2 regions of the Aquamicrobium soli genome follow, and region 2 is predicted to be linked to the other one. Evidence: riboswitches for the same ligand, from Rfam matches in the RefSeq annotation. Region 2 holds a riboswitch; the other holds the start of a gene.
What was found. A riboswitch is a leader RNA that binds a small molecule or an ion and turns the genes downstream of it on or off. The one in region 2 is predicted to bind cobalamin.
Positions count from the first base shown of each region.

Region 1 (4,752 bases), on a different contig from region 2:
CGAGGATGCCGCCATTGTGGCTCATCTCGACCTCGCCGGCGCTCTTCATGACCTTGCAGGTGCCGCACAGGCCGAACTCGCAGGCGGCCGAAATACGCACGCCGGCAGCGCGCGCCGCCTGCAACACCGTCTGACCGGGAAGGCACTCGGCCTCGACGCCGGAGGTAGCGAAACGGATCGCCACCGCTTGCTCGGCGGGCGCACTGGCGGGGACATCGGCGAACGGAGCCTCCACCGGCATCACCGCCGGGCGGCCAAAACTTTCCTCGTGGTAGTGCTCCATGTCGAAACCGGCGCTTTCCAGCATCTGGCGCACCGCGCGCATGAACGGTTCCGGCCCGCAGCAGAACACTTCGCGCTCGCGGAAATCCGGCGACAGCATCGGCAGGCGCACCGCATCGATCCGGCCCATATGGCCGAACCAGCTTTCGCGGCTCGACCGCTCCTCGATCATGAAACCGAGCGAGAGACCCGGCATGCGCATGCCGAGCAGTTCCAGTTCCTTGCGGAAGATGATTTCTTCCGGCCGGCGCGCGCAGTTGACGAAGGAAATGTCTGTCTGCGGCGAGAAGTCGTTCAGCCAGCGCAGCATCGACATCATCGGCGTGATGCCGGAACCGGCGGAGACGAACAGATATTTCGCCGACGGGTGGTCGTGCAGCGAAAACTCGCCCGCCGGGCCGAACGCCTTGACGTGGCCGCCGGGCTTCAGGTTCTCGAACATCCAGCGCGTGCCGACGCTGCCCGCCTGCGCCTTGACGGTGACGGCGATCGAGAACGGGCGCGACGGCGACGACGACAGCGTATAGGTGCGCATCAGCGGCCCGTCGGCCGTCGGCAGTTCCAGGGTCACGAACTGGCCCGGCTTGTAGCGGAACCAGGTCTGGTTATCGGAGCGGAACGTGAAGGTCTTCACGTCCGGCGCCTCGTCTATGACGCCAACCACCTCCAGCACCTGGAGGCGGTCGTTCCACGGCAGCATCTCGTCGAGATGCTTGTAGAGGTTGATGGTCGCGTTCATGATGGCCTCCCTACGCGACGTTCTTCAGGGCGGGCTTGCCGCCCTCGGCGAGCCGCGGCACCATGAAATCGGCATACCAGTCGACGAACTGGATGACGCCGCCCTCGTGCACCGGCGAATACGGCCCCGGCTCGTAGGCCGGCGACTGGATGCCGAAGGCGTTCTCTTCAACGATCCGTCTGTCCTCGTCGTTGGTCATGGCCCAGACGTGGATAAGTTCGTCGACAGTGTAGTCGACGCCCTCGACGGCGTCCTTGTGCACCAGCCACTTGGTGGTCACCGCCGTCTCGGTCGCGCTGATCGGGATCACGCGAAAGGTGGTCGCATGATCGATCAGCACGTGGTTCCACGTCGTCGGATAGTGATAGAGCATGAGCGTGCCGATGCGGTCGGCGCTCACGCCATCGCACAGGTTGCGCTTCACCGCAGACTTGCCGGACATGGTGTAGCTCACCGCGTCGCGCAGCAGCGGGGCGCGGGTGGCGCGGAACTGGCCCGCCTCGTCGATGCGGAATTTGCTGGGCAGGCCGTTCGCCTCGCAATGCGCCCAGTGCTCCAGCATCTCAGGGTCGCTGTCGACGCTCGGCACGCCGGTGACGGTCGGGGCCTCGGGAAAGGTCTTGCACAGTTCGGGATGGTTGGCCGCGCAGTGGTAGCACTCGCGGTTGTTCTCCCACACCAGCTTCCAATTGCCCTTCTCGATGATCGTCGTCTCGTGGGCGACCTTGGCGTTGGCGAGGTCGTGCGGTGCGAAATAGGGCTCCATCAGCGTGCGGAACGGCGCGAAGTCGGCCGGCTCGTCGGCCAGGCAGACGAAGACGTAGCCGGCGACGCTTTCGCAGGCGACCGGCTTCATGCCGAAATCGTCCTTGCAGAAATCCTCGCCCATCTGGCGCGCGAAGGCGAGGCTGCCGTCGAGGTTGTAGGTCCACTGGTGATAGGGACAGACCAGCTTGGCGGCCGTGCCCTTGTGCGCCGTGCAGACGCGGCTGCCGCGATGGCGGCAGGTGTTGTGGAGCGCGCGGATGACGCCGTCCTGCCCGCGCACGACGACCACGGAATAGATGCCGATCTGTACGGTGAAATAGCTGCCGGGCCTGGCGATCTCGCAATCATGGCCGACGAACAGCCAGTCGCGATACCAGATCAGATCCATATCGACCTTGAAGTAGTCCGGGTCGGTGTAGAAGGGTTGTTCCAGCGAGAAGCCCGGGCGGCGACGCTGCAGCCGGCCCAGCATGTCGAGTTTCGTTTCCATGTCCTGTCCTCAGCATTGCAAGGACTGAACTTGGTGGTGCTTGAAGGGGTGAACGATTGCAGCCCGGCAGAACGCCGACGACGCAAGGATTCGCCTCTTGATCGCCCACCGCGATCAGTCGAGTTTACGATGCTCAAGGCTGGTTTCCGGGCTTCGGAGCTGTCCTTTTAGGACTGTCGCGACACCTTCCCGGGCACATAGCCCAGTGGTTTTCGTCGAGACTATCGCTCCGCCACCGTTGCGGGGGCAGCGCCGGCATCAAACCGGCTTCCCAATTATCCCGTCAGCTCATCACGAACGGGCACCTGAAGCGTCCCCATCTAAACAGCGGCGGCCCGCAAGCGAGTCCGCGAAAGCGACACCGCCCCGCACAAAGGCGACAGCGCGGAATTTAGAGTCCGAGACGGTCGCGCAGGCCGTACCACCACGCGCCCAGCACGGTGAGCGGAACCCGGAAGGTCTTGCCGCCGGGAAACGGCAGGCTCGGCAGCGACGCCCACACGTCGAACCGCTCGGCATGGCCGGCCACCGCCTCTCCGAGCAATTTGCCCAAAAGATGCGTGGTGGTGACGCCATGGCCGGAATCGCCGTGCGAGAAATAGACATGCGGCGACAGCCGCCCGACATGCGGGATGCGCGTCAGGGTCAGCGCGAAATTGCCGCTCCAGGCGAAATCGATCTTCACGTTCGCCAGTTCGGGAAAGGTACGGATCATGTTGGGGCGGATGACAGCGGTCAGGTCTGCCGGGTCCTGCCCGCCATAGCCGATGCCGCCGCCGTAAAGCAGCCGGTTGTCGCTGGTACGGCGATAGTAGTCGAGCACGTAATTGGCGTCCTCGACGCAATAGTCGGCCGGAAGCAGGCTCTCGATCAGGGCAGGGTCCAGCGGTTCCGTCGCCATCACCTGGCTCGACACCGGCATCATGCGGTCGGTGACGACCGGCAGCAGCGTGCCCAGATAGGCGTTGCCGCAAACCAGCAGATAGGTCGCCGTCACGCTGCCCTTGTCGGTATGGACGGTCGGCTTTCCCGCCATGTCGATGCGCACCGCCCGCGAGTCCTCGAAGATCTTCGCGCCGAGGCTCTCCGCGGCCGCGGCTTCGCCGAGCACGAGGTTGAGCGGATGGATATGGCCGCCGCGCTGGTCGATCATGCCGCCGACATAGCGGTCGCTGCGCACATAGCGGCCGACATCGGCGCGCGCCACCATCTCCAGCCCCGCATGGCCGTGCGCCTCGTAGTCGCGCTTGAAGCCTTCGAAATATTGCATCTGCTTCTGCGTGAAGGCGGCGAAGAAGCCGCCATGGCGCAGGTCGCAGTCGATGCCGTATTTTTCGATGCGAGCGCGGATGATGTCGCCGCCCTCGCCCGCCATCGCGGCCAGCGCGTCGGCCTTGTCGCGGCCATAGCGGCGCTCGATGGTGGCAAGGTCGCGGCTGTAGCCGTTGACGATCTGGCCGCCATTGCGGCCGGAAGCGCCGAAGCCGACCCGCTCGGCTTCCAGCACCGCGACGCGATAGCCGCGCTCCGAAAGCTCAAGCGCCGCCGAGATGCCGGTGAAGCCGGCGCCGATGATGCAGACATCGGCGGTCAGCGACCCTTCGAGCGCTGGGCGCACATGGCGGTCGTTGGCCGAGGCCGCATACCAGGAACCGATATGGCCGGGATTCGGCACGGCTGAGACATGGGCTGCCATCTACACGGTCCTGATATAGGCGTCGTATTCGACGTCGGTGACGCGCAGCGAGAACTCGTCCAGCTCCTGGTATTTGCAGGCCGTATAGAGGGAACGGAATTCGGGCCCGACCGCGCCATAGGCGAAGCCCGAGGTGGCGAAGCGCTGCACGGCGGCGTCCCAGCTCGACTGGAGCGGCTCGTTGTCGAGCGCGTGGTCGTCGCCGGTGATCGGCCCGCCCGGATCGAGCCTTTCCTTCATGCCCATATAGGCCGCCTGCAGGATCATCGCGAGCACCAGATAGGGGTTGCTGTCGGCGCCGGCGACGCGGTGCTCGATGCGGGTCGCAGGCTTGCTGGCGGTGATGACGCGCACGGCGGCCGAGCGGTTGTCGAAGCCCCAGGACGCGAAGGTGGGCGCATGCTCGGACGGCTTCAGCCGGCGGTAGGAGTTGGCGTGCGGGGCAAAGATGGCGGTACTTTCGCCCATGTAGCGCAGCAGGCCGCCGACCGACTGCATCAGCAGTTCGGAGGGACCGTCCTCGCCGACGAAGATGTTGCGCCCCTTCTCATCCAGGATGGAGAAATGCACATGCATGCCGTTGCCCGCCTGCATACCGTAGGGCTTGGCCATGAAGGTGGCATCGAGGTCGTTCTTGCGCGCCACGCCCTTGACGATGCGCTTCAGGAACACGGCGTAGTCGGCAGCCCTCAGCGCATCCGGGACATGGTTCAGGTTGATCTCGTACTGCCCCGGCCCGTTCTCGCGCAACGTAGTGTCGGCCGGAACGCCCTGCTC
Region 1 covers NZ_JBHRTK010000009.1:43,079-47,830, forward strand. The annotation lists gene ACFOHJ_RS07015 (2Fe-2S iron-sulfur cluster-binding protein) at 1-1,021, opposite strand, end outside; gene ACFOHJ_RS07020 (aromatic ring-hydroxylating oxygenase subunit alpha) at 1,032-2,279, opposite strand; cobalamin riboswitch at 2,400-2,603, opposite strand; gene ACFOHJ_RS07025 (NAD(P)/FAD-dependent oxidoreductase) at 2,671-3,975, opposite strand; gene ACFOHJ_RS07030 (glutamine synthetase family protein) at 3,976-4,752, opposite strand, start outside.
Region 1: linked by a shared signal. The riboswitch ahead of ACFOHJ_RS07020 (aromatic ring-hydroxylating oxygenase subunit alpha) and the one ahead of ACFOHJ_RS09665 (TonB-dependent receptor plug domain-containing protein) in region 2 are both predicted to bind cobalamin.

Region 2 (4,752 bases):
TGATGGAGACGACCCGCTGCGGCGCCGGCTGGGCGATGGTGGGCGCGGATGCCAGAGCGAAGACGGCCGCCGCCGCGGCGGTTGCGATTTTCCGGCATTTCGCAGCGGCGGCGTTCATGGTGCTGTTTCCCTAGAACGAGCGGGTGAAGCTGAAATCGATCGTCCGCCCCGGCGCCCGGTAACCCAGCTTGGTCTGGTACTGCTCATTGAAGGCGTTCGCCACCGAGAACTTGAACTGGGACTGCGCGTCCAGTGCGTAAAGGGCGGTGAAGTCGGCCGTAACATAGTCTGGCAGCTTGATGGTGTTGGCGGCATCGGCGTAACGCGCTCCGCCATAGATCACCGCCGCCGAAAGCTCCAGCTTCTCGGTGGGCTTGTAGGCCAGCCCTGCCGTTGCCTTGAAGCGGTCGCCATAGGGAACGTATTTTCCGTGGACGCCGGGGCTCTTGTTCAGCGGATCGCGGAGATCGATGCCGAGGGTGCCGCTCCACTGCTCGTTGAACACATGCGCCAATGTCGCCTCGAAGCCGGTGACCTCCACCTGGTCGATGTTGTCCGGCTGCCAGATGAAGCTGCCCGGCGCAATCGGCGCCCAGTTGATCTGGTCTTTCACCCGCATGTGATAGACGGCTATGTCGAGGCTGGTCTGGGCCGTGGCCTGCCACTTCAGGCCCACTTCGAAGGAGCGCGACTTTTCCGGCTTCAGGTCGGGATTACCCGGCGTGAAGGGGTCGGGATAATAAAGGTCGTTGAAGGTCGGGGCGCGGAAGCCGGTGGCGTAGGAAGCGCGCGCCACCAGCCCGTCCGTCAGTTCGTAGCTGGCGCCGATATTGAAGGTGGTGGCGCCGCCGAACTGTTCGTCGTGATCGTAGCGCAGGCCGGTATCGATGGTGAGCGCCTGATACTCGAAGGAGTACTGGCCGAAGACGGCCGCGAGGTCGCGCTTCGTCCTGGCGTAGGCGACATCCGAAACGGTGCTGCCGTCGACCGAGTCGCGATAGGCCTCCACGCCGCCGAGCACCGTATGCCTGGCGTCGTTGACCTCGAAGGTCTTCTGCGTCGAGGCAAGGATGCCGTAGCGCAGCGTGTCGAAATCGTCGCCCTCGACGCCGTGGCCGAAATTGGAGGCGTAGTCGAGCGCGCTGGTCAACTCGACCGTGGAAGACCAGTTGTCGGAGTGATCGATGCGGGCACCGAGACGGCCGGAGAAATTGTGGGTGTCGGTCTGGTCCGTCGGCTGGCTGTCATACTGGTTGCGCCCGCGCGCATACAGGCCATCGGCGTAGAGCCGCCCCCAGTCGAAGTCCTTCGACAGGGCGAAATTGGCCGAGCCCTGCACGAAGCCGTCCTTGTCGGGATCATGGCCGTATGTCCCCGGCAAGGTGAAGTCATAGCCTTGCGTTCCGATGACCTGTGCGCCGAAGGCATAGTTGACCCCCTGTTCGCTCTGGCCCTGTACGCTGCCGGAGAGGTAGCCGCCCCACGGGTGCAGGACGCCCACCGTCGCCGTGCCGCAGCTTTTGCGCCCGTCGGCGCAGACGCCGCCCTGCTTGGTGATGATATTGATGATGCCGCCGATGGCGTCGGCCCCGTATTGCGCCGAATGCCCGCCCTTGGCGATCTCGATGCGTTCGATCGAGGTGAGCGGGATGGCGGACAGGTTGACCGTCCCCAGTGTGGCGGAACCGGCGCGGACACCGTTGACCAGCACCAGCGTCTGCGCCGCGGTCGCGCCGCGCAGCGAGACGCTGGAATCGGCGCCCATGCCGCCGTTCGAGGTCACTGTGACGCCCGGATAGCTCTTGAGCAGCGAGGGCAGGTCCGGCGCCGCCGACAGCTTGATGTCTTCCTCGCTCACCACGGTCACCGACGAGGTCGAGCGCTCCAGCGAGGATTCGCGCCGCAACGGTGTGGTGATGAGAAGCCGGTCGAGCTTCGTCGCGCCTTGCTCGTCGGTCTGGGCATCCTGCGCGACGGCCGTGCCGGCGAGCGCGCCCGTCAGTGCCAATGCCAGCATGCTGGTCGTGATCGATAGTTTCTTCAATTCGGTCCCCAGGCAATCTTGGGCGCGTATCGCGCCCTGGCTCAAAACGAACCGTGATCCGACTGGTTGGGGGGAATGAGGGTTCCACCCGGTCCGCCCGGCGCACGGCAACACAAAAGTGTCACCGCCACGGACGACCGCGCTTGAACACACCCCGTGTCCAGGCTTGGGTGACCGGAAAAGGCAGGTCTCCTGACTTCCGTGTCGTCGCCGCTCTTCCGCCTTCCCGAGCGCCAGAAGCGCGCCCAGTGGCTAGTGGAAGAAGACTCAACGGTTACAGTTGCGGGGGCAGTCCCGGATTCAGCCGTCGTTCGGCGTCACCGTGTTCCCTTTTAATCCGCCTCGCGGCGGAGCCAATTCCAACGCGGACCCTAGTGGCCGCGGGCGAAAGCGTCAATCGGCAAGGGCGCGGGCCGGCGAACAATTTTTGTCCCGCTGTGGCGCAAGCGCCACCCGTGCAGGTTCCGGCCTCATGCCGGCTTGCGGGCGGCGGCGGACGGTGGAACAAGGGCGGCATGAATGCCTTTGCCGTTTCCTGCGCCGCTCCTTTCCTCGTCGCCGAGTTCGCCACGCCGCAGGCGATGGTGAGCTGGTCGCTCACCCGCCCGGGTTTTGACCAGGCGCGCAAGGTGGCGTGGCTGCATGTGCGCGACGACGACCTGCCGCTGGGGGTCGACCCCGTCGAGCTGCTGGAAACCAGGATGGCGGCGGCCGGCCATGCGGATGCCGTCCATCTGATGACGTCGCGCGATGTCGCCCGCCATCACCTGGCGGCCGCCTGCTTCGACGGCGTGACCGGCACCTGCCTGGCGACGGCCGGGCTCGGCAACGCGGCCCGGGTAGGGGCGCCGCCGTTGCCGGCAAAGCCTGTCGGCACCATCAATCTTCTCGCCCATGTCGACCGGCCGCTTTCGCAAGGCGCGCAGCTGGAGGCCCTGTCGATCGCGGCCGAGGCGCGCACCGCCGCCGTCATCGATGCCGGCTGGAAGGTCGGCGGGCAGGTGGCGACGGGCACCGGCACGGATTGCATCGTGGTCGCTGCCCCGGCCGGTGAGCCGGGCGAAGCCTTCGCCGGACTGCATACCGCCGTGGGCGCCGCCATCGGCCGCGCCGTCCATGACGCGATCAGCCAGGCCTGCGCGACGTGGATCGGCGAGCGGCAGCGGGAAGCGGCCCGTTAGCAGGCTGCCCTCAGGCGCCGCCCATGTAGATATCCATGATCTGGCGGTCGTCGCGCACGTCGCCCGGCGTTCCCTCGAAGCGCTTTTCGCCGGCGGCGAGGATGTAGATCTTGTCGGCGATCGGCATCGCCTCGCGGATGTTCTGCTCCACCATCAGGATGCCGATGCCCTGCCGGGTCAGCCCGGTGATGCGCTCCAGCGTCTCGATCACCATGGCCGGCGACAGCCCGGCCGACGGCTCGTCGAGCAGGATGAAGCGCGGCTTTGAAACCAGCGCGCGCGCCAGCGACAGCATCGCCTGCTCGCCGCCGGAAAGCGCGCCGGCCGCCGTCTTGCGCCGCCGCGCCAGCGACGGGTACTGGCCGATCAGTTCCTCGATGCGGCTCTCCACCGCGCCGCGGTCGGCAAGGGCATAGCCGCCCATGCGCAGGTTTTCCATGACGGTGAGGCGCGGGAACACGCCGCCGCCCTGCGGCATCAGCACCAGCCCCTGCCGCACCACCTCGTGTACCGGCAGGTTGGAAAGCGTCGTGCCGTCGAGGCTGGCGCTGCCGCGCCACACCGGCAGCGCGCCGGCCACGGCCTTGAGCAGCGTGGACTTGCCGCAGCCGTTCGGGCCGAAGATGCAGGTGATCTTGCCGGCCTCCGCCGTCAGCGAGACGCCGTGGACGATCTCCTGCTTGCCATAGCCGGTGGCGACGTTTTCGGCGGCGAGCGTGGTCATTGCGGCCGCCCCAGGTAGGTTTGCATGACTTCGGAGTTGCGCACGATGTCGTTGAAGGTTCCGCTGGTCACCACGCGGCCGGAATCCATGACGATGATGCGGTCGCACACGCTGCGCACCATCTCCATGTCGTGCTCGATGATGAGGAAGGTGATGCCGCGTCCGCGCAACTGCGTGATCGCCTCGAGGATGATCTTGCGGATGTTGGGGTGCACGCCCGCCGTCACCTCGTCGAGCAGCACCAGGCTGGCCTGCCGCATGACCGCGCGGCCGAATTCGAGCAGCTTCTGCTGGCCGCCGGACAGGTCGGAGGCGCGGTTGTCGGCGACATGCTCCAGCCTCAGCAGCGAAAGCGTCTCGGCCGCCCGCTCCCGCGCGCCCTGCCAGTGCGCCTGTGCCGCCGCGGCGAGAAGATTCTCCGTCACCGTCATGTTGTCGAACAGCGCCGGGATCTGGAAGGTGCGGGCAAGGCCGAGCCGCGCGACCACATGGGCGTTGCGGCCGGCGATCTCGTGGCCGTCGAAGCGGATCTGGCCGCTGTCGGGCGACACGGTGCCCGACACCAGGCTGAACAGCGTGGACTTGCCGGAGCCGTTGGGGCCGATCAGCCCGGCGATCTCGCGCCGGTTCACCTCCAGGTTGACGCCGTTGGTGGCCTTGATGCCGCCGAAATGCTTGTGAAGGTCGCGCACGACCAGGATCGGATCGCCGTTTGCCGGCGCCTGCGTCGCCGGGTTCATGGGCGCGCTCCTTCGTCGCTGCCGCCGGCGAGCTTGCCGGCCATCTTGTCGAGGGCGTTCGCC
Region 2 covers NZ_JBHRTK010000012.1:23,171-27,922, reverse strand. The annotation lists gene ACFOHJ_RS09670 (ABC transporter substrate-binding protein) at 1-118, opposite strand, end outside; gene ACFOHJ_RS09665 (TonB-dependent receptor plug domain-containing protein) at 131-2,017, opposite strand; cobalamin riboswitch at 2,210-2,417, opposite strand; gene ACFOHJ_RS09660 (adenosylcobinamide amidohydrolase) at 2,500-3,225, shown strand; gene ACFOHJ_RS09655 (ABC transporter ATP-binding protein) at 3,236-3,949, opposite strand; gene ACFOHJ_RS09650 (ABC transporter ATP-binding protein) at 3,946-4,689, opposite strand; gene ACFOHJ_RS09645 (branched-chain amino acid ABC transporter permease) at 4,686-4,752, opposite strand, start outside.